DNA from 3 places in the Cutibacterium granulosum genome. Region 2 is predicted to be linked to each of the others. Evidence: riboswitches for the same ligand, from Rfam matches in the RefSeq annotation. Region 2 holds a riboswitch; each other region holds the start of a gene.
The links. A riboswitch is a leader RNA that binds a small molecule or an ion and turns the genes downstream of it on or off. The one in region 2 is predicted to bind cobalamin.
Positions count from the first base shown of each region.

Region 1 (6,487 bases), 580 kb from region 2:
ACAAGGGGGCTCTGGCCGCTGCCTCGCTCGGCATACCTTCCGTCGCCATCTACCAGACGGACGTCCCCTCCTACGCCGGGCGGTACGGCCTGGGCAAGTTGGAACCCTACGGCTGGTACCGGGTGCGTCAGATCCACTCCCTGTCGGTGGCCACCTACGCCCCCTCCACCTATTCACGCGACCAGCTCGTCTCGCACGGCGTGCCGCGGGTGGGCATCTGGGGTCGTGGCGTCGACAAGCAACGATTCCATCCGTCGAAGCGTTCGGAGGAGCTGCGTGCCCAGTGGGCCCCGAACGGCGAGGTGGTCGTCGGGTACATGGGGCGCCTGGCCGCCGAGAAACGGGTGCAGGACATGGCCGTGCTGGCCGACATCCCCGGGGTGAAGCTCGTCATCGTCGGGCACGGCCCCGATCGTGACCAGCTCGAGAAACAGATTCCGGGTGCCATCTTCACCGGGGGTCTGGGCGGTGAGGACCTGCCGCGCGCGGTGGCATCTATGGACGTCTTCTGCTCCACCGGCGAGCTGGAGACCTTCTGCCAGGCGGTCCAGGAGGCCAAGGCCTGTGGAGTTCCGGTGATCAGTCCGCGCCGCGGCGGCCCGATCGACCTCATTGATCCCTCACGCACCGGCTGGCTCTACGAGCCGGGCAACATGGACGAGTTCCGCAGCTACGTCGTCGACCTCGTCGGTGACGGTTACAAGCGCAGGGCCATGGGAACGGCGGCCCGCGCCTCCATCGAGGACCGCACTTGGGGGCATCTGTGTGCCGAACTCGTCGGGCACTACGAGGAGGCCATCCGGATCGGATCGGTCGCAGCTCCAGCCCGTCATCGTCTGTTGGCTGCGGCCACTCACCATCCCCGTCGCAACGGTCGTTCCATCAGTCTGCTGCACCGCTGAGCCAGCGATTCCGCCACGTCAGCTGGCCGAGGCGCCAAGCCCCTGCCCATTCACGAAAAAGCTGGGCCCCGTTGATCTCCGGTGACGCTCACGGCCCGGTGCCCCACCCCACTCACGGACTCACGGAAAGCTGGGCCGCCGGCATGCTCCGATGATCTCGGGAAAGAACCCGGCGAGTTGATCTGGCGACCACGGCCCGGGATGGCGGCATGCGGTGAGCGCCTGCAGACTTGCCCCCAACAGGCCAGCCCAGCCAGCCGACACGCCAGCGGCGAGCAGTGTTCCACACACACCAGCCAGCACATCGCCCGAGCCGGCCTGCCCGGTCCACGCCGGCCCCGGCAGCGCTGCGGCACAACCGGCCTGCCCGGCAGGCATCTGGCCCGCCCCCGGGTGGTCGGCCACGTCGAGAATCTCGGACGGCGTGGGCTCCACCACGTGCCCGTTCGGGTCGGCCATCCACTGAATCGCCCCCTTGAGCAGGACGGTGGCGCCGAATCGTCGCGCCGCCTCCGCGGCCGACTCGCGCGGGTTCTCACGCACCTCGTCGCGGTCGACACCGAGCATGCGCGCCAGCTCACCGGCATGTGGGGTGAGCAGGCAGCCGTCCGGGAGCTCAGCGGGCAGCAGGGACAGGGCGTCGGCGTCGATGACCATCGGTACGCCGTCGACACAGCGTTGCTGGAGACGGCGTCCATTTGCAGCTGGGTCGTCCTGCCCCCAGCCGGAGCCGACCACCCAGGCCTGCACCCGGCCGTCGGCAAGAACGACCGACGGCATGGCAGCGAGCACCAGGTCCGCCGGACGTCGTGGTCCGACGTAGCGAACCATGCCGGCCCCCGTGCGCAGCGCTCCCAGCGTGCCGAGCAACGCTGCTCCCGGGTACTGGGAGGACCCAGTGTCCATCCCGACGACACCGCGGGAGTACTTGTCGTCTCCCGGGTCCGGGACCGGCCAGAGCCGGGCGAGGTCGTCCTCGTCGACCACACTCGTCCAACCGTCAGCACACTTCGGGACGCCATCACTGCCACCGGGCTCGACGCCGATGTCGACCACGTCGACCCGTCCGCACCGCTCAGCGGCGGGTGGGGCAACATGGCACCACTTGCGTGCCGCGAAGGTCACGGTGACATCGGCTCGTAGCGAGGTCGTGACGGCCCCGGAATTGGCGTCCAGGCCAGAGGGCAGATCGACAGCGAGCCAGCTCGCAGCGGAAAGCTGCTCCCCCAGCCTCGCAAGATCGTCCGGGATGCCAGGGCGTCCGCCAATCCCCAGGACGGCGTCGATGACGAGGTCTGGTACCACCTGGCCAGCCTGCTCCATCGTCACCACCTCACACCCCGCTCGTAGGGCGACCTGCCAACCAGCGGCATGTGGTGTGCCCAGCACCGGACAGACCCGTACATGGCATCCCTCGTCGGCGAGCTCGGCCGCGGCCAGCAGACCGTCTCCCCCGTTGTTGCCGCCTCCCACGAGCACCAGCACTGAACCGCCTCGCACCCCGCACCCCAGATCGGCGAGCATGCCCCGTGCCTGCGCGGCGACCTGCCCTGCAGCCACAGCCATGAGATCGGTACCGGGATGCGCATCGAAAAGCTTCTGTTCGGCAGCGCGCATCGCGGCCGCCGTGCACACGTACTGAGTCATTGCACCTCACAGATGACGAATGCCACGGCGAGTGCCCCGTCGTGGCTGAGGGACAGGTGAATGTCGGTGACACCGCGCTCCTGCACCGTCCTGGCAGATCCTCCGGTGAGATGCAGACGCGGCTTGCCGGACTGCTCGACGACAACCTCCACCTCGCGCCAACGCAACCCGTCCGGCCCACCAAGCGCTTTGGCAAGGGCTTCCTTGGCGGCGAACCTGGCCGCCTGGGAGCGCTTCGGCAGACTGCCCTCGGCAGGGGTGAGCACCTTCTGCACCAACCCCGGGTGGCGGGCCAGCGCGTCCTCCCACCGTTGCAGGTCGCAGACGTCCACGCCGATGCCGACAATCATGTGGTCAGCCTAGCCGCCCGAGACTAGGCTGCTTCGGCGGGCTCGTGCTGACGTCATGACGAGTCTCGCCCCGCCCCCACTGGCATGCAGCCTCAGCTTCCGTTTCGAGGCAAGGAAGGCACTGAGGAGACCCGAGAGCTGTTCAGCCATGCGTGGAATTCCGCCCACGATCTCGTTATGCTGAGCCCAAAACCATACGGGAACTCCGGTGCGAGTCCGGGGCTGTTCCCGCAACTGTGACCAGCGAGCCACTTCTCCTCGTCGCCCGACGAGACACGTCACGGCCTTTTCCGGGGCTGGAAGGCAGAGAACGCGCAACGACCTGGGAGCCAGGACACCGTGTGGCTACCCTCCGGTCACCAGGTGCGAGGAGACACCACATGCACATCACTCGTGATGCCCATTTCCGTCATGGGCACAGCACACCATTGCTCGCGACGACCGCCGTCGGACTCGTCGGTGCCATGCTGCTCACCGGCTGCGGTTCCCACGGCGAGGACTCATCCGGGGCCGGCAGCCCGTCAGCCACGGCATCCGCCTCGGCATTCTCCTCACCGGTGAAGGTGAAAAGCTGTGACGAGACCCTCACCTTCGACACGCCGCCCAAGCGGGTCATCCTCATGGGAGACACCGACGCATCGATCTTGGTGAAGCTGGGCGTCATGGACTCGATCACCGGTCGGGCCGGGGAGGTCATGGCCGACGGCTACGACGCCGACACCCTGAAGAAGATCACGGACGTGCCCACGATCACCTCCTCCGAGCTGGACACCGGTGGCGCCAAGCTCGCCACCGAGACGATCCTCGACCAGCATGCCGACCTCGTCATCGGCTATGACGAAGGTCTGGACCGTGCCGCTCTGCGCAAGGCTGGGGTCAAGGTGTACGCCCCCGACACGTTCTGCCCGCACGGCACCGGGACCGATCACGCGAGTTTCGACCTCGTCACCAAGGAGGTCAGCAAGGTCGGTGACATCTTCGGCGTCCCCGACAAGGCCAGGACCCTCAACGACGAACTCACCGGGCAGGTGAAGGACCTCACCTCCCAGGCCAGCAAGGACTCACAGCACAGCGCCGCCGCTCTGTGGGTGGAGCCCGGCAACAGCGGGTTCTACACCTACGGCACCTCGAGCATGGTGCAGCCGATCCTCGAGGCCAACGGCCTGCGCAACGTCTACGACGGCGAGAGGAAACGCGTCTTCGACGCGACGATGGAGGACGTCCTCAACCGGGATCCAGAATGGATCGTCCTGCTCGCCCAGGAGGGCGACATCGCCAAGACCAAACCAGCATTCCTCAAGTACAAGGGCGCTTCGCAGCTGCAGGCCGTGAGGAAGAACCAGGTCGTCGTCATCCCATTCTCGCTGACGGATCCGCCCACCCCACAGTCCATCAAGGGAGCCGTGGAACTGAACAAGCTCCTCAAGAAGTGATCATGCGGCACACACGCATCAGGACCATCCTGCTCGTCGTGCTGCTCGTCCTCACCCCGGTGGGAAGCATCGCCTTCGGCGCGGCCTCGGTGCCCTGGGACCAGGTCATCGGCGTGCTGGCCGACCATCTGGGGTTGCACCCGCAGGTGACCTGGGACGGCATCACCGACGCCATCGTCTGGCAGAACCGTATGCCTCGCATCATCGCCGGGATCGGCGTGGGGGCTGCACTCGGAGTGGCCGGGGTCGCCCTGCAGGCGATCGTGCGCAACCCGCTGGCCGAACCCTACGTGTTGGGAGTGAGCTCGGGGGCGTCGACGGGCGCTGCGGCGGCGATGGTCCTCATCGGCATGTCGAGCCCACTGGGGGTGGCCAGCCTGGCCTTCGTCGGTGCCCTGGTGGCCACCACCCTGGTGCTGGGAGTGGGCGGTCGACGCGGCAGCTCAGCCCTCACCCTGGTGCTGGCCGGTATCGCGGTCGGGTTCATCTTCCAGGCCGTGACGAATCTCATCATCTTCTCCGCGGACTCCCCGGAGACGGCACGCTCGGTGATGTTCTGGATGCTGGGGTCCCTGGCCAAGGTGAGTTGGACCCAGAGCATCTGGCTGGTGGGCATTGCTGCGGTGCTCATGGCGCTGTTGTGGTTGTGCGCCCCCTGGCTCGATGCCCTGGCCAGCGGTGATCAGACCTCGATGGCGGTGGGGATCAACCCCCAGGTGATTCGGCTCGTCATCCTCGTTCCGGTCTCGGCAGCCGTGGGGGCGGTGGTGTCGATGGCTGGTGGGATTGGCTTCGTCGGCCTCATCATCCCGCACCTCATGCGCTCCTTCACCGGGTACGGGCACCGAACCCTCGTCATCTCGTCGGGGCTGGCCGGCGCCATCTTCCTGGTGTGGGCCGACACGGTGTCCCGGACGATGTTCGCCCCCTCCGAACTACCCATCGGCATCATCACCGGACTGCTGGGGGCGCCGTTCCTCCTGGTGCTCGTCAACCGGATGAATCCGGCGCGGTGAGGAGGAGCCATGATTGACGTACATTCCCTGGTGATCCGCCGTGGCAACCGGGTGGTGGTCGACGAGGTGGATCTGTCCGCCGGAGACGGCAGCACCATCGGTGTCGTCGGACCCAATGGGGCAGGCAAGTCCACCCTCGTCCAGGCCATGTACCGCGCCCTACCGGCTGCCAGTGGTGAGGTGCTCATCGACAGTTCGGACGTCACCAGCCTCTCCAGGCGGGCCATTGCCCGAGCAGTGGCCGTCGTCTCCCAGGAACGTGACGAGGGTCTGCCGCTCACGGTACGCGACGCCGTGGGGTTGGGACGGCTCTCGCACCGCTCCCTGGCTGGTTATGGGGACGCCGAGGATCGCAGCATGGTGGACGCAGCGCTGGCTCGCGTCGACATAACGTATCTGGCCGATCGGCTCATCACCCAGTTGTCCGGCGGTGAACGGCAGCGTGCGCTCATCGCTCGGGCCATCGCCCAGGACACCGACCATCTGCTGCTCGACGAGCCCACCAACCACCTCGACATCCGGCACCAGTTCGAGCTGCTCGCCCTGGTGGCGACCATTCCGGCGACGACGGTCATCGTCCTGCACGATCTCAACCTGGCCGCCCGATGCTGCGACAAGCTCATCCTGCTCGATCACGGCCGTCTGGTGGCCTCCGGCCCCACCCAACAGGTGCTCGACCCCGAGCTCATCTCACAGGTCTACGGGGTGCAGGTGCACCGCATCGACCATGCCGGGCAGCCCCGGCTCCTCTTCGATCCCCTTGACAGCACAGCAGCTGACCATTCGAGACGCTGAACCACCACGGCGTCGACCGCCCCACAGGAGGCACCATGAAAACCCACCCACTCATTGCCGGCCTCACCCTCGCCCTGGCGAGCACACTGTGCCTCACCGGCTGTTCCACGTCGGCACACGAAGACGATGCCCAGTCGAGTTCGACGGCCACCACGGCACAACCGTCCGCCTATCCGGCAACAGTGATGAGCTGCACCGAGAAGCTCACCTTCACCGAGGCACCGAAAAGGGTCCTCATTCTCGGTGACACCAATGCACCCACATTGTCCATGCTCGACCTGCTGGACAGGGTGACTATGCGCACCGGAAAGATCGACACCACCGGTTACGACGTCAACACCGCA
Region 1 is NZ_LT906441.1:2,151,110-2,157,596, forward strand. It holds gene CKV91_RS09185 (glycosyltransferase family 4 protein) at 1-902, shown strand, start outside; gene CKV91_RS09190 (bifunctional ADP-dependent NAD(P)H-hydrate dehydratase/NAD(P)H-hydrate epimerase) at 1,023-2,549, opposite strand; gene CKV91_RS09195 (holo-ACP synthase) at 2,546-2,899, opposite strand; cobalamin riboswitch at 3,097-3,239, shown strand; gene CKV91_RS09200 (ABC transporter substrate-binding protein) at 3,280-4,332, shown strand; gene CKV91_RS09205 (FecCD family ABC transporter permease) at 4,335-5,348, shown strand; gene CKV91_RS09210 (ABC transporter ATP-binding protein) at 5,358-6,143, shown strand; gene CKV91_RS09215 (ABC transporter substrate-binding protein) at 6,179-6,487, shown strand, end outside.
Region 1: another riboswitch for cobalamin. It lies ahead of CKV91_RS09200 (ABC transporter substrate-binding protein); the one in region 2 lies ahead of CKV91_RS02375 (ABC transporter substrate-binding protein).

Region 2 (6,487 bases):
TCAAGTACGCCTTGGACGATCTGGCAGGTCAGGGTGCCACCGTGCGACCGACCTGCCCGTTCGTCGCCTCGTGGCTCGACAAGCACCCGGATCACCCGATCACGGTACAGCAGGGCGGTCACGGGCAGCAGGGCTGAGCCACCACCCGACGTTTTGACTGAGCCACCTGTCTCGAGATCGACTCCCACCGCCGCGGAGCTCCCAATGCTGCAGGCTCTCTGCGACGCGGGGGCCGTCCTTGATGCACCCAGTGCGTCCGGGTCGGGGCCCCGATCATCCGTGCCGAACCGGCCTGTGACGGCCGGGCGCACTGGTTGATCGCCGGGTCGCCTGGGAGCAGGTCTTGTGTCGCCCGAAGCCCTGTGCTGCCCGGGAGCACAGGATGCCCACCAGGCCGGGCAGAGCCGTCACCTCGTGGCTCAGTCGCCGAGGCTGGTACCCACTTCACGGGCGGCTTCCACCCACGGGTGGTCCGCCGGCACGTACTTCACCTTGCCGGCCATCTCCTTGAGGGCGACGGTGTCGGTGCCGGAACCCTTGGCGGCCACCATGATGCCGAAGTTTCCCTCCTGCACCATGCGGGCACCCATCGTGCCCAGCCGGGTGGCGAGCAGTCGGTCGTGGGAGCACGGCGTGCCACCGCGCTGGACGTAGCCCAGGATCGACACCCGAGACTCCAGGCCGGTGGCCTCCTCCAGCTCGGAGGCGAGCTTGATGGTGTTGTCGCGCATGGAGGCCTCCAGGTCGCGCTTGGCGCGTTTGGCCGCCGGTTTGGTCTTGGCACTGGAGTTGTCCACGAGGGCACGAGCACCCCGCAGGGCCATGGCGTCCGAGACGTCGCGCGCCCCCTCGGCCACGGCGATGACCGAGAAGTTGAGTCCCTGGCTGCGTCTCCTCTCCACGGCCTCGGCAATCGACTCAAGCTTGTAGGGCACCTCGGGCAGCAGGATGATGTCTGCCCCACCGGCGATGCCCGATCCCAGGGCCAGCCAACCGGCCCGGTGCCCCATGACCTCGGCCAGGATGATCCGGTGGTGGGAGTGAGCGGTGGAGTGCAGCCGGTCGATGGCGTCGGTGGCCACCTCCAGGGCGGTGGAGAAGCCGAACGAGTCGTCGGTGCCGACGATGTCGTTGTCGATGGTCTTGGGCAGGTGGATGACGTTGAGACCGGCCTTGTGCAGTTTGTAGGCGTTCTTGGAGGTTCCCCCACCACCAAGTGTCACCAGGGCGTCCAGGCCGAGCTTGTCGTAGTTGTCGACGATGGTCGGCACCATGTCCGTCTCCTCGCCATTGACGATCATGCGATTGACCTTGTCACGGCTGGTTCCCAGGATCGTCCCGCCCACGGTGAGAATGCCGGAGAGGTCGCGTTGGGTGAGGTCGACGTAACGGTTCTGCGCCAGGCCCAGGAATCCGTCATGGAAGCCGACGAGTTCCATGCCGTACTCGCGGATGGCCGCCTTGCCGAAGCCACGGATTGCTGCGTTGAGGCCGGGGCAGTCTCCCCCGGCGGTGAGAATGCCGACTCTCTTGTGGTTTCCCATGCTTCCTCCCGGTCGCTCACACCATCGGTCGTCTCACACCATGTTCGCAGATGACATGGCAGGGACGCACACCCCGGGTGTGCGGGAGACGTCGCACAGACGAAGAAATCTCAGGAATGCAGGATGCACGGGTGCAGGCGAAAATCCTGGCATCACGACGTGGACGAGGGGTCGGCCGCAACATCGATCCCGACCAGCCCCAGCACCGTTGACAGGCAGGACACCGTGACAGGCAGGGTACAGACGTGCCCGGGGGTCAGCATGTATCGCTGACTCACATGTGCGCCTCATCAGCAAGGACGCTGGCGCCCTGCCAACCCGTCGATCCCCTCCAAGGCGATCCGCCGCACCTGAACGTGTCGATGATGTCTGGCCGTCGCGAGACGTTCCGCAACGATGACACCCGCCACGAGCGCTGCCGTCACCACCAGTCGTGCCTTCACACCTACCCCCTGTCTGTACCACCCAGTGTTGCACCGTCAGACGTCACGTGTGCTGAAGCAACCAAGCCGAATGCTACGCATCCGACGACGGGTGGCCCCAGCGAGTGACTCCAGGGCAATTCTGCTCCAGCCCGGCATCTGGCTCACCGAGGCGAACAGTGTTCGCTCAACCCTCACCCACGCAACCCTCCCACACGCGATTGAATGGCATGGTGCGCAGTCCCAGCCCAGCCGTACCTCATGAACCATCAGCCGCGCCGCACGAACCAGGCGAGGTTCAGCGTCACGCCCCCACCGCCGTCCCCCGAAACAGCACCGGGAGCCTCCATGCCGACACCCAGGTGTCTCGGCTGCGCGACCTGCTGCTCGCCGACGTACCGGCTGGGCGCCTGGTCATCGCCTGTGACGCAGTCGGGGGCATAGGCTCACGGCCCGGGGACTCCTACCCTGCCGATCCGACGTGGTGTGCCCACCTGGCCGCGCGAGTACCACTGCTGGAGATACTGTGTGGGGGAGCCCAACCGATGGTCCTCGTCAACACCCTGTGTCAGGACGCCGCCTCGGCCCAGCCAATGATCGAGGAGTTCCAGCGGTGCGCGGTCGCCACGGGGATCGACCCCCAGGCCGTCACCGGATCGACGGAGGACAACGTCATCACCACCCAGACCGGGATCGGGGTGACGATCATCGGGGTACGACCGGGCAGAGCCCCTGGCACACCGGGTCCCGGCGAGGCCCCGACAGCAACGGCACAGGGGCAGGAAGCCGACGTGCTCGTATGCGTCGGTTCCCCGATCTCGGCGCCGGATGACGAGGTATGCCCCGGTCGGCGCGAGATCGTCACCCTGGACGAGGTGCGTGCGCTGCTGGGCTCGGGCCTGGTGCACGACTGTGTACCGGTGGGGTCGCACGGAATCGCCTGGGAGGCCGATCAAATCGCCGCCACCGCAGGACTGCGGTTCGATCCCGGCAGGACCGATCTCGATCTCACGAAATCCGGCGGACCGTCGACCTGCATCGTGCTTGCCTGCGCACCAGAAGACGTCGGCGAGCTGCGCACACATGTGAGCGACGACCGGCCGTGGGCTCGGATTGGCACATTGCAGCCCCAGCACAGGGATTGACACCAGACATGCTATTTTGTGCGTGTCCCGGGTCGGACTCGGCCCGAGGTACTCCGCAGCGAGCGAAGTCGGTGCAAGTCCGACACTGTCGCGCAACGGTGATGCCCTCCAGCTCAGTCCGGTCGCCTCCCTGCGAAGTGGCATTCACCGACTCTCGCCGTAGGAGTCTGCCGAGCACACCGGGTGTGCCCCAGCGGGTCCTGCGACACGACTGCAGGAGACTTCATGGGTACTCCACTGCCGAGACGTGTCTCGGTCCTTCTCACCCTTCTCGTCGTACCTTCCCTGGCCCTGACGGGCTGCTCGGGCACGAAGGACGGCTCCACCTCCCCGAGCGCCTCGACGACCACCCCATCAGCTGGCACCGGTGCCAACATGTCCGGGTGCATCAAGTCCGGGGAGTTCGACAAGGACAAGGACTACTTCGGTGACAAGGTCACCTTCACCGGGGCCAGGAACGTCCACGTCAGCTATCACAAGTCCTACAAGGTCCTCACCCTCGGCAAGCAGGACAAACCGGCGCAGACCTTCGTGTTACTGCAGTGCGGTGCCCCCAGACCAACGCTCACCGGTGAGCTCGCCAAGGCCCCGATCATCGACGTCCCGGTCAAACGGATCGCCGCCTCCTCCACCACCCAGATCCCGGTCCTCCACACCCTGGGGTCCTTGGACGCAGTCGTCGGCGTCAACCAGCTCGAACAGATCTACCGCGGACCGGCACGAGACGCCCTCGAGGCCCGCAACACGCCCAGCTACGGGTCAAGTCGGATGCAGATCGACACGGAGAAGCTCATCTCCCTCAAACCCGACGCCGTGCTGGCCGCCAGCTCAGAGGTGAAGGAGTTCAAGCAGGTGCAGTCCGCCGGCATCCCGGTGCTGCAGGACCTCGACTATCTCGAGTCCACCCCGCTGGCCCGAGCCGAGTGGATGAAGACCTACGGCATCCTCCTCAACAAGGAGGGCGCCGCCACGAAGAACTTCGACGGCATCACCAAGCGCTACACCGAGGTGGCGAAGAAGGCCAGGAACGCCACCGACAAGCCCAGCGTGCTCGTCGGCCAGGAGACCAAGGGGCAGTGGTACGTCCCGGGAACCGACTCCTACATGATCAGGTTCATGACCGACGCCGGAGCCACCGACGCCATGTCCCAGGCCGTCAAGGGCAGCGGAGCCACCCCGACCGACGCCGAGGTCGTCTTCAAGTACGGCTCCAAGGCCGATTTCTGGCTCAACGGCAACTACATGTCCATGACGACGTGGCACGGCAAGGACGACGCCCTCAAGCAGAACCCGCGCTACGCGAACCTGTCGGCCTTCCAGCACGGCAACGTCTGGAACCCCAGCAAGCGCACTGCCCCAGACACCGGGAACGACTTCTGGCAGTCCGGGACCGTCCAACCCGACGTCGTGCTGGCCGACCTCACGTACATCTTCCACCCTGACCTCATGAAGGGGTACACGCCGTACTACTACACCAAGCTCAGCTGACCCTCTCAGCGGCGATGTTCGCCGCACCGCCATCCCTTCACCTCCACTTGGGAGCAACCATGTCCATCAATCGTCTGGTGGCGGGCCTAGCCGCCATCGCCATGTGCATCGCCACCCTCGCCGGGTGCTCACGCTCCGAGAAATCGGATTCCTCGGCGGACACGCCGTCCAGCACGTCCTCCCAGCAGGGCTGCATCAAGGACTTCGACTCCTCGAAGGACTACTTCACCGACAAGGCCACCTTCCGCGACGCCCGCGACATCACCGTGTCGTACCACAAGTCGTACAAGGTGGTGACGCTCAAGCACCCGTCGAACACCGCGAAGAAACCCGTGCAGTACGTCCTGGTGCAGTGTGGCGCCCCGCAGCCGAAGCTGGACGGTGACCTCGCCAGGGCGCAGAAGATCACCATCCCCACCACCAAGGTGGCGCTGGGTTCGACGACCCTGCCGATGAAGTTCCAGATGTTGGGAAAGCTGGACTCCGTGGCTGGCATGGTCAACGTCGACAGGGTGGGGAATTCGAACACCCGTCAGGCCCTCAAGGACCACAAGGTCGCCAGTTTCGCGGCAGGTGACAACGCCACCGAGATCAACACAGAGAAGCTGGCGGCGCTGCGCCCGGACCTGTTCATCTTCAACCTCGTCAGTGGCAGCGACAACACCAGCAAGATCGACAAGATCAAGGAGATGGGCATCCCGGTCGTCGCCGAGCCGAACTTCCTCGAGAGCACCCCGCTGGGGCGTGCCGAATGGATCAAGTACGACTCGCTGTTCGTCAATGCCGAGAAGACGGCGAACCAGAAGTACGACGAGATCGCCGAGAAGTACCATGCGACCGCGAAACGCGCCGCCACGGTGACGACACGACCGACCGTGCTCCACGGATCGCAGTACAAGGGCGTCTGGTACATCAAGCCCAACGAGAACTACTCCATCCAATTCCTGCGCGACGCAGGCGGTGAGTACGTGTTCAAGGACCTTCACGGGGTGGCATCCAGGAAGCTGGACACCGAGGCCATCATCAAGAAGGCCCACGATGCCGACTTCTGGATCGACGGGCCGGAGAAGTCGTCCATCCCGGAGATCCTCAAGGCCGACCCACGTCTGAAGTCGCTCAAGGCCCTCGACAACGGCAACGTCTGGGACGCCACCCTGCGAGCCGACCCGAAGCACGGCAACGACTACTGGCAGACCGGGGTCGTGCGCCCCGACCTCGTCCTGGCGGATCTGACGGCGATCCTGCACCCTGAGCTGGATGCCGATCACCAGTTCTACTTCTACCGCAAGGCCACCGCGAAGTGACTGCGACTCAGGATCAAGTGCCGGGCCGTCGCGGGAGGCACGGACGTCACGAGACACACGGCGAGCGGATCAGGGGCACCTGGTGGAACAGCCACCAGGAGACGCCACAGAACCGAGAGGCACCGGGCCGGGACGTACGAGGTCAGGATGGGCGGGGTCGGGACGTGCGGGATCACCGGGATGTGCGGAGCCGCCAGACGCAGGGACGACGCGGGCTGCCACTGCCGGTGCGTTTCACGATCCTCGCAACGATCCTCCTCGCCGTCACCCTGGCCGGCCTGGCGCTGGGATCGGTGAACATCCCGCTGGGTGACGTCATGACGATCCTCACCGGTGGCACCGACGTCGACCCAGTCTCGATGACGATCATCCGCGACGTCCGCGAGCCTCGTACCATCACCGCCCTGCTCGTCGGGGCGGCGCTGGGAGTGTCCGGGCTGGAGATGCAGACCCTGTTCCGCAACCCACTGGCCGACCCATACGTGCTGGGTATCTCCTCGGGTGCCAGTCTGGGCGTTGCCCTGGTGGTGCTGTCCACCTCGGCATCGGCGGGGGCGGCCAGCTTCGCCTCCGGGCTGGGAATC
Region 2 is NZ_LT906441.1:558,323-564,809, reverse strand. It holds gene CKV91_RS02395 (GNAT family N-acetyltransferase) at 1-137, shown strand, start outside; gene CKV91_RS02390 (6-phosphofructokinase) at 420-1,544, opposite strand; gene CKV91_RS09320 (hypothetical protein) at 1,835-1,987, opposite strand; gene CKV91_RS02385 (transcriptional regulator) at 2,329-3,111, shown strand; cobalamin riboswitch at 3,124-3,259, shown strand; gene CKV91_RS02375 (ABC transporter substrate-binding protein) at 3,487-4,599, shown strand; gene CKV91_RS02370 (ABC transporter substrate-binding protein) at 4,659-5,903, shown strand; gene CKV91_RS02365 (FecCD family ABC transporter permease) at 5,972-6,487, shown strand, end outside.

Region 3 (6,487 bases), 570 kb from region 2:
GGCCAGGTACTCACAGATGACCCGGATCGCCGCCTGGTGGATCTCGGCGTGGTCATGGCCCACCCGAGCCACCTTGGCGGCGGCGTCCTGGGCATCCAGGACGGCTTGGTAGACCCGGCGCTGGGCCGGTGAGAACGTGCCGCTGATGGGCAGGGTACGGGTGATGTCTGCGGTGTAGAGGGAGTCGATCTCGATGCCGGCGTCGATGAGGATGAGTTCTCCGGGGCGCAGGTCGCCGTCGTTGCGCACCCAGTGCAGGGTGTTGGCGTGGTCGCCGGCGGCACAGATCGAGCCGTACCCGACGTTGTTGCCCAGGTGACGGGCGTGCAGTCCGAAAATGCCTTCCATCCATCGCTCGCCGCGGCCGCGCCGCACGGCCTCGGGCATCTGACGGATCATGTCCTCGAATCCCACCTTCGACCTACGGCAGGCGTCGCGCAGCTGCTCGATCTCCCAGTCGTCCTTGCAGAATCGGGCGTCTGAGGTGAACTCGTCGAATGCCTCGTCGGCAGCTGCGTCGCCACGTCCAGAGGTGGTCTGACGGGCGACGTCGACCTTGTCGGTGATCGACGGATCGGCCTCCCGGATGACGCGCAGCGGCGCGGAACCGCCCGGGGCCGAACTGCTGAGGGCGGCATCCAGCTCGGCGATGTCACGGCACTGCAGGCCGGTCATCGTCGACATCTCCTCCAACGACTCGCGCTTTCCGACCCACATCTCGCCGTAGGTGGGATCGGCGTAGAACTCCCGATCGGTGCGCGGGGCGCGCGGTTTGAAGTACAGCACGTCGCGGGTGGTGGACCCGGTGGTGTCGATGACGAGCACCGCGTTGGGCTCCCGATCGGTGCCCAGCCCGGAGTAGTAGACGAACGTCGTGTGTGGACGAAACGGGAAGTCGCAGTCGTTGTTGCGACGCATGAGCACGCCAGCGGGGATGACGAGCACCTCGCCGGGGAACCTTGCGGCCAGGACGTCACGGTGCGTGCGCGCCGAGGGCACCGAGTCCAGGGGCTGTGGCATGGTGGAGTCGTAGGGCTGCCAGCCAGTGGGGATGAAGTCACGAAACGCCTGGGAGAACGGGGTCTGGCGTTTGGGGACCTTCTGCTCATCAGCGGCCTGGATCTGGGAACCGGCGGGCCTGCCGGAACGATCAGTCACATCAGTCATGGAAACTCTCGCCTCTCCGTCGAATGTGCGATGGGTGTCATTGTAATGAGCCGGGTCCAGCCGGATAGGCTGGCTCTCACAAGTTCAGCAGAGTCTGGTGGTCAAGCTCCCCGGGTTCACAGTTGCAGGAGGTAGCGTGAAGGCAGCACCGCAGGACCAGTGGAAACTTCTCGACCTGGCCGAGACCGACCGGCTCATCGCCCGTAGGCGTCATGATCGCAAGGTTCTTCCCCAACTCGCCGAGCTCAGGAAACTTGCTGGCTCGCGTCAGAGCCTCGCCGAGGATCTTGTCGCCAAGCAGACGGTCGTCTTCGACCTCAAGGCCGACCAGAAGCGCATCGAGGCAGACCTTGCCCCGGCGAGGGCCCGTCTGGAGCGCAACCAGGCCACGGTGGATGCCGGCCAGATCGATCACAAGGCACTGCGCGGTCTCACCGACGAGATCGAGCACCTCAAGCGGCGTATCGGTGATCTGGAGGATGCCGAGCTCGACATCATGCAGCGGGTCGAGGAGGCTGAAGCGGCTCAGGAGCAGGCCGACGAGGCCCGCAAGGCCCTTGACGGCCACATTCGCGAGGTGCTGGCTTCCCGGGACCATGACCTCTCCGAGATCGACGCCGAGCTCAAGCGTCTCGTCGCGCAGCGCACCGCCCAGGCCGGGGCGCTCCCGGCCGATCTGCTCAAGCTGTACCAGACTCTGCTGGAACGCACCGGGATGGGGGCCGGCAGGTTGGAGCATGGCGTGTGCAGTGCCTGCGGAATCGTCGCCAATCCTGGCGACCAACGCCGCTACGACCAGGCCCCGGCAGACGAGGTGCTGCGCTGTGAGGAGTGCGACCGCATCATGGTGCGTCCCCTGTGAGACGACATTTCCTTTGAGGAGTGGGGCTCTGAGTGGTGAATGGGATTCTGACCGGGCCGTGGTCCGAGGTGGGCCGGTCACGTTCCGGCGAAGGTGCTCGAGGTGGAGAGTGCCGGTTCCGCCAGGTGTGGTGTGCCCCATCGGCTGTCATGAAGCGATGCTCACGGGCTAGAATGGATGTTTGGACGAGCCACCCGGGGTGATCGCGGCAGACGATGATCTGTCGAGGAAAGTCCGGGCTCCACAGGGCAGGGTGGTGGGTAACGCCCACCCGGGGAGACCCGCGGGACAGTGCCACAGAAAACAAACTGCCGAGAAATCGGTGAGGGTGAAACGGTGAGGCAAGAGCTCACCGCGGCATCGGTGACGGTGTCGGCACGGCAAACCCCACCCGGAGCAAGGCCAAGAAGACCGTGAGGTCGCGGACGTGTTCGAGGGCTGCCCGCCCGAGCGCCCGGGTAGGCCGCGCAGCTGCAAGGCTGGAGGGCGTCGGCAACGACGTTCACAGATGGATGATCACCGGCCCCCATGGGGTCACAGAACCCGGCTTACAAGGGTGGCTCGTCCCTTTTTCAGTCAAGGACTTGTGGTGGGTTGATGGGTTCTGTGGTGCAGCAAAGCTTTTAGCGATGATGGGTGCTGAACGGTACAGAAAAAGACGAGACGTAGGTGTCACGTCTATAAGGACGTCTGCCATGAGGGTGTCGAAGGATTGGCTGAGTTGCGAAACAGGAAGAAGAATTTCTTTTCTGGGGCGTACACGGATTAGTATATGGCAGTCAGGTTGCTGGAGATTCTCCGGCGCAGGAATCCGGTGAGAGACCGGAGCTGACGCGCAGCGGTATGACTGATCCACCCGACTCGAGCCACTGGTGCCACTGGTACCGGGAAGGTGTCGGAAAACGGAGATGAGGTTGAGCCCGAAGACCACCTGACAACGTCCTGTCGGTTCCCCGGCCGCGAACGCCGGTCACAGAAAGCTGGCTTCTCATGCCCATGTGCTCATCCTTGTCACATCGCTTCGTCATGGGGTTGGTCGTGCCCGCCACTCTGCTCGCTGGCTGCGCAGGTGCTCCCGAAGATCCCGTTTCCAGCGAGCCATCCTCTGCGTCGGTGTCCCAACCGTCCGCAGATCGTGTGGAAGTCACCAACTGTGGTCAAAAGATCATTCTCGACAAACCTGCCACCAGGGCTGTAACTCTCAACCAAGGCGCCACGGAGGACGTCCTGGCCATCAATGGCGCATCAAATCTGGTTGGGACGGCCTACCTAGACGGCGAGATTCCTGCCAAGTGGCGAAAGTCCTATGATTCGGTCAAGGTGCTGGCCAAGGAGTATCCGTCCAAAGAGACCTTCTTGGCTGCCAAACCCGACCTTGCTCTTTCCTCTTTCTCCAGTGCCTTTACCGACAAGGCTGTCGGAACCCGGGATGAGCTCGCGAAGCAGGGAATCGCCACATACATCAGTCCCTTCGGATGTCCCAAAGGCACTAAGTCGGCCGAGACGACGTGGGGCAATGTCTGGAAGGAAATGCGCGAGGTCGGATCCCTCATCGGGGCTCGGGACGGCGCCGACACTGCGATCACCAAGCAGCATGAGTACCTGCGGGACGTGACTACACACAAGCACGGTACCGGAACCTCGATCGTGTGGTTCGATTCTGGGGACAAGACCCCGTTCATCGGTGCCGGTAACGGTGGTCCACAGCTGCTCATGGATGCCGTGGGAGCCAAGAATGTCTTTGCGGACGTCGATGGCGGATGGGCCGATGGTTCCTGGGAAAAGATTGTGGCCTCCGATCCGGACGTCATCGTCGTTGCCGATGCCAAATGGTCCACCGCGAAGGACAAGATCGCTTATCTCAAGGGCGATCCGGTTCTCAAGCAGATGAGAGCTGTCAAGGAGAACAAGTTCGTAACGGTGCCATTCTCCCAAAGTACCCCGGGTGCCGAGCTGATCGACGGTGCCAAGACTCTTAACGATGGTTTGGCAGAGATCGCTGGGAAATGATCCGCTCACGTAACTGGTTGTTGGCTGCCTTTCTTGGTACTGCCCTCGTTGCCAGTGCCTTGGTCGTACTGGGAGTTGGGGCAGTCCATGTGCCGGTTCACGATGTGATTCGGGTGGTTGCTCGACGATTTCGACTCATCAATGGCTCTGATGTCACCGTCCTTGACGATCGGATTGTCTGGCAGTTGCGCGCCCCGCGCGTCATCGGATCGATGGCCGTCGGCGCTTTGCTGGCGATGTGCGGCGCGGTACTGCAGACCCTGACCGGTAATGACCTGGCCGACCCCTATCTGCTCGGCATCTCCAGTGGAGCCTCGGTAGGTGCGGTCTTCATCCTCATCATCGGAATCTCCAGCACTCTGGGGCAGTCCGTCCTCATGACACTGGCCTCCTTCGGCGGGGCGGTCGGGGCCCTGGTCATGGTGCTGGCCATGGCCACTGGCAAGTCCGGGGAGTTACCCGCCAGCCGGACCATCCTGGCCGGGGTGGCCGTCGGACAGTTGTGCGGCGCGGCGGTGTCCATGATGATCATGGTGTGTGGTGAGTCGAACGCAGCTCGATCAGCCCTGTCGTGGACCCTCGGGTCGTTCACCGGTGTGAGATGGGGATCGACGATCACCCTGGCCGTCGCCACCGTTCCGGCCCTCATCGCCGGGATGGCATTGTGCCACACCCTTGACGCCTTCGCTTTCGGTGACGTCAGCGCGATGTCCCTGGGAGTACCGGTCAACACCGTGCGCTGGATGATCATGGTTGGCACCGCCCTGCTGACCGCTCTCAGCGTGGCCTTCGTCGGCCCCATCGGATTCGTCGGGCTGACGGTCCCACACATCGTGAGGTTCTGGACCGGGCCGCGACACGCCCGGCTGCTACCGGTGTCGGCCCTCGTCGGGGCCCTGCTCATGGTGTGGTCCGACACCGCAGCGAGGTGCTTGCGCCCTGACACCGAGATTCCCGTCGGGGCCATCACTGCGGCCGTCGGAGCCCCGGTGCTGGTCGTCCTGCTGCGTCGACAGGCGTCTCGATCATGAGTGCCGGGACAGCAGCAACGTTGCGAGCTGAGGATCTTGGTTGGACGGTCGACGGGACGACGATCTTGTCCGGGGTCGACGTGGAGATTCGGCCAAAGGTCATGACGATGGTCATCGGGCTGAACGGATCCGGGAAGACGACCCTGTTGCACCTGCTGGCCGGGTTGCGGAAGCCCAGCGCGGGGCGGGTGTGGTTGGGGGAGCGTGATCTCTCCGGGATCGGGGCCAAGGAGCGCTCCCGGGTGATGGCCCTTCTCGAGCAGAGTCCTTCGGCTCACGTGGAACTGACGGTGCGTGACGTCGTCCAGCTCGGACGCATTCCCCATCTGGGAGGCTGGGGGATCGGCAATCTCAGTCGCCGAAGAGGGCGTGACGGAGATGCCGTCGAGAACGCGATGGCGTCAACCGGAGTTGCTGATCTTGCTGACCGGGCATGGTCGTCCCTCTCGGGAGGGGAGAGGCAGCGTGTTCAGTTGGCCCGAGCTCTCGCCCAGGATCCTGAGATCCTGCTCCTGGACGAACCCACGAATCATCTCGACCTGCGTCACCAGATTGACCTGTTGGAGAGAGTGCGTGGTCTTGGTCTGACAACGGTGACCGTCATCCATGATCTTGACCTGGCCGCCGCCTACGCGGATGACCTCGTCGTGCTGGACTCGGGCCGGATGGTCGCAGCAGGGTCGGCCTCCGAGGTACTGACTCCTGACCTCGTCCGTGAACATTTCGGAGTCGACGGCGAGGTTTGGTCAGATTTCAGACGTGGATTCACCTGGCGGGGATTGCAGCCATGACGACGCGCATCGCGGTCTCGCTGCGCTGGGAGGATTCCTCTGACGCGGTCAGCGCAGAAGCAGTGGCCCGTCACGTGGATGCCGACCGGAACGCATGTCTGCAGGGTCCTGGACCGGCGCTCGTAGATGTCCTCGACGCCGCTGACGACGACCGGGTCGAGCTCGTCGGATGGAGTTGCGATGACGGACCGGTGCCGCTGTCCTGGCTTCGTCGCGTCGCCGGCCAGTGGGTCCGTGTCCATGAGAACGGACCCACCGTCGTCGTGCATGTCGGGGTTGTACGTCCCGACCAGGAGTTTGCCGGCGAGTGGCGAACCGTGACCGGGGCCGAAGCGCCGTTGCACAACCCTGCCTGGCGGGAATTCCCCTCCTTCCGACACCATCTGCTCACCTGTCGAGGACCTCGCTGCAGCGCAGTCGGCGCCGCAGACCTGCATGCACGCCTGCAGGCGAAGCTGGCCCAGTCACACGCCTTGGACACAGAGGTTCTCGTCACGGTGACGGGGTGCATGTATCCGTGCAACCACGCCCCACTCATCGTGGTCTGGCCGGACGGCAAGTGCATTCAGTTGACCGAGGACAACCTTGACCGCATCGTGTCAGAACTGACCGGGCCATCCCGTCAG
Region 3 is NZ_LT906441.1:1,125,958-1,132,444, forward strand. It holds gene CKV91_RS04725 (aminopeptidase P family protein) at 1-1,167, opposite strand, end outside; gene CKV91_RS04730 (zinc ribbon domain-containing protein) at 1,304-2,029, shown strand; RNA gene rnpB (RNase P RNA component class A) at 2,217-2,596, shown strand; cobalamin riboswitch at 2,794-2,978, shown strand; gene CKV91_RS04740 (ABC transporter substrate-binding protein) at 3,020-4,039, shown strand; gene CKV91_RS04745 (FecCD family ABC transporter permease) at 4,036-5,070, shown strand; gene CKV91_RS04750 (ABC transporter ATP-binding protein) at 5,067-5,861, shown strand; gene CKV91_RS04755 ((2Fe-2S) ferredoxin domain-containing protein) at 5,858-6,487, shown strand, end outside.
Region 3: another riboswitch for cobalamin. It lies ahead of CKV91_RS04740 (ABC transporter substrate-binding protein); the one in region 2 lies ahead of CKV91_RS02375 (ABC transporter substrate-binding protein).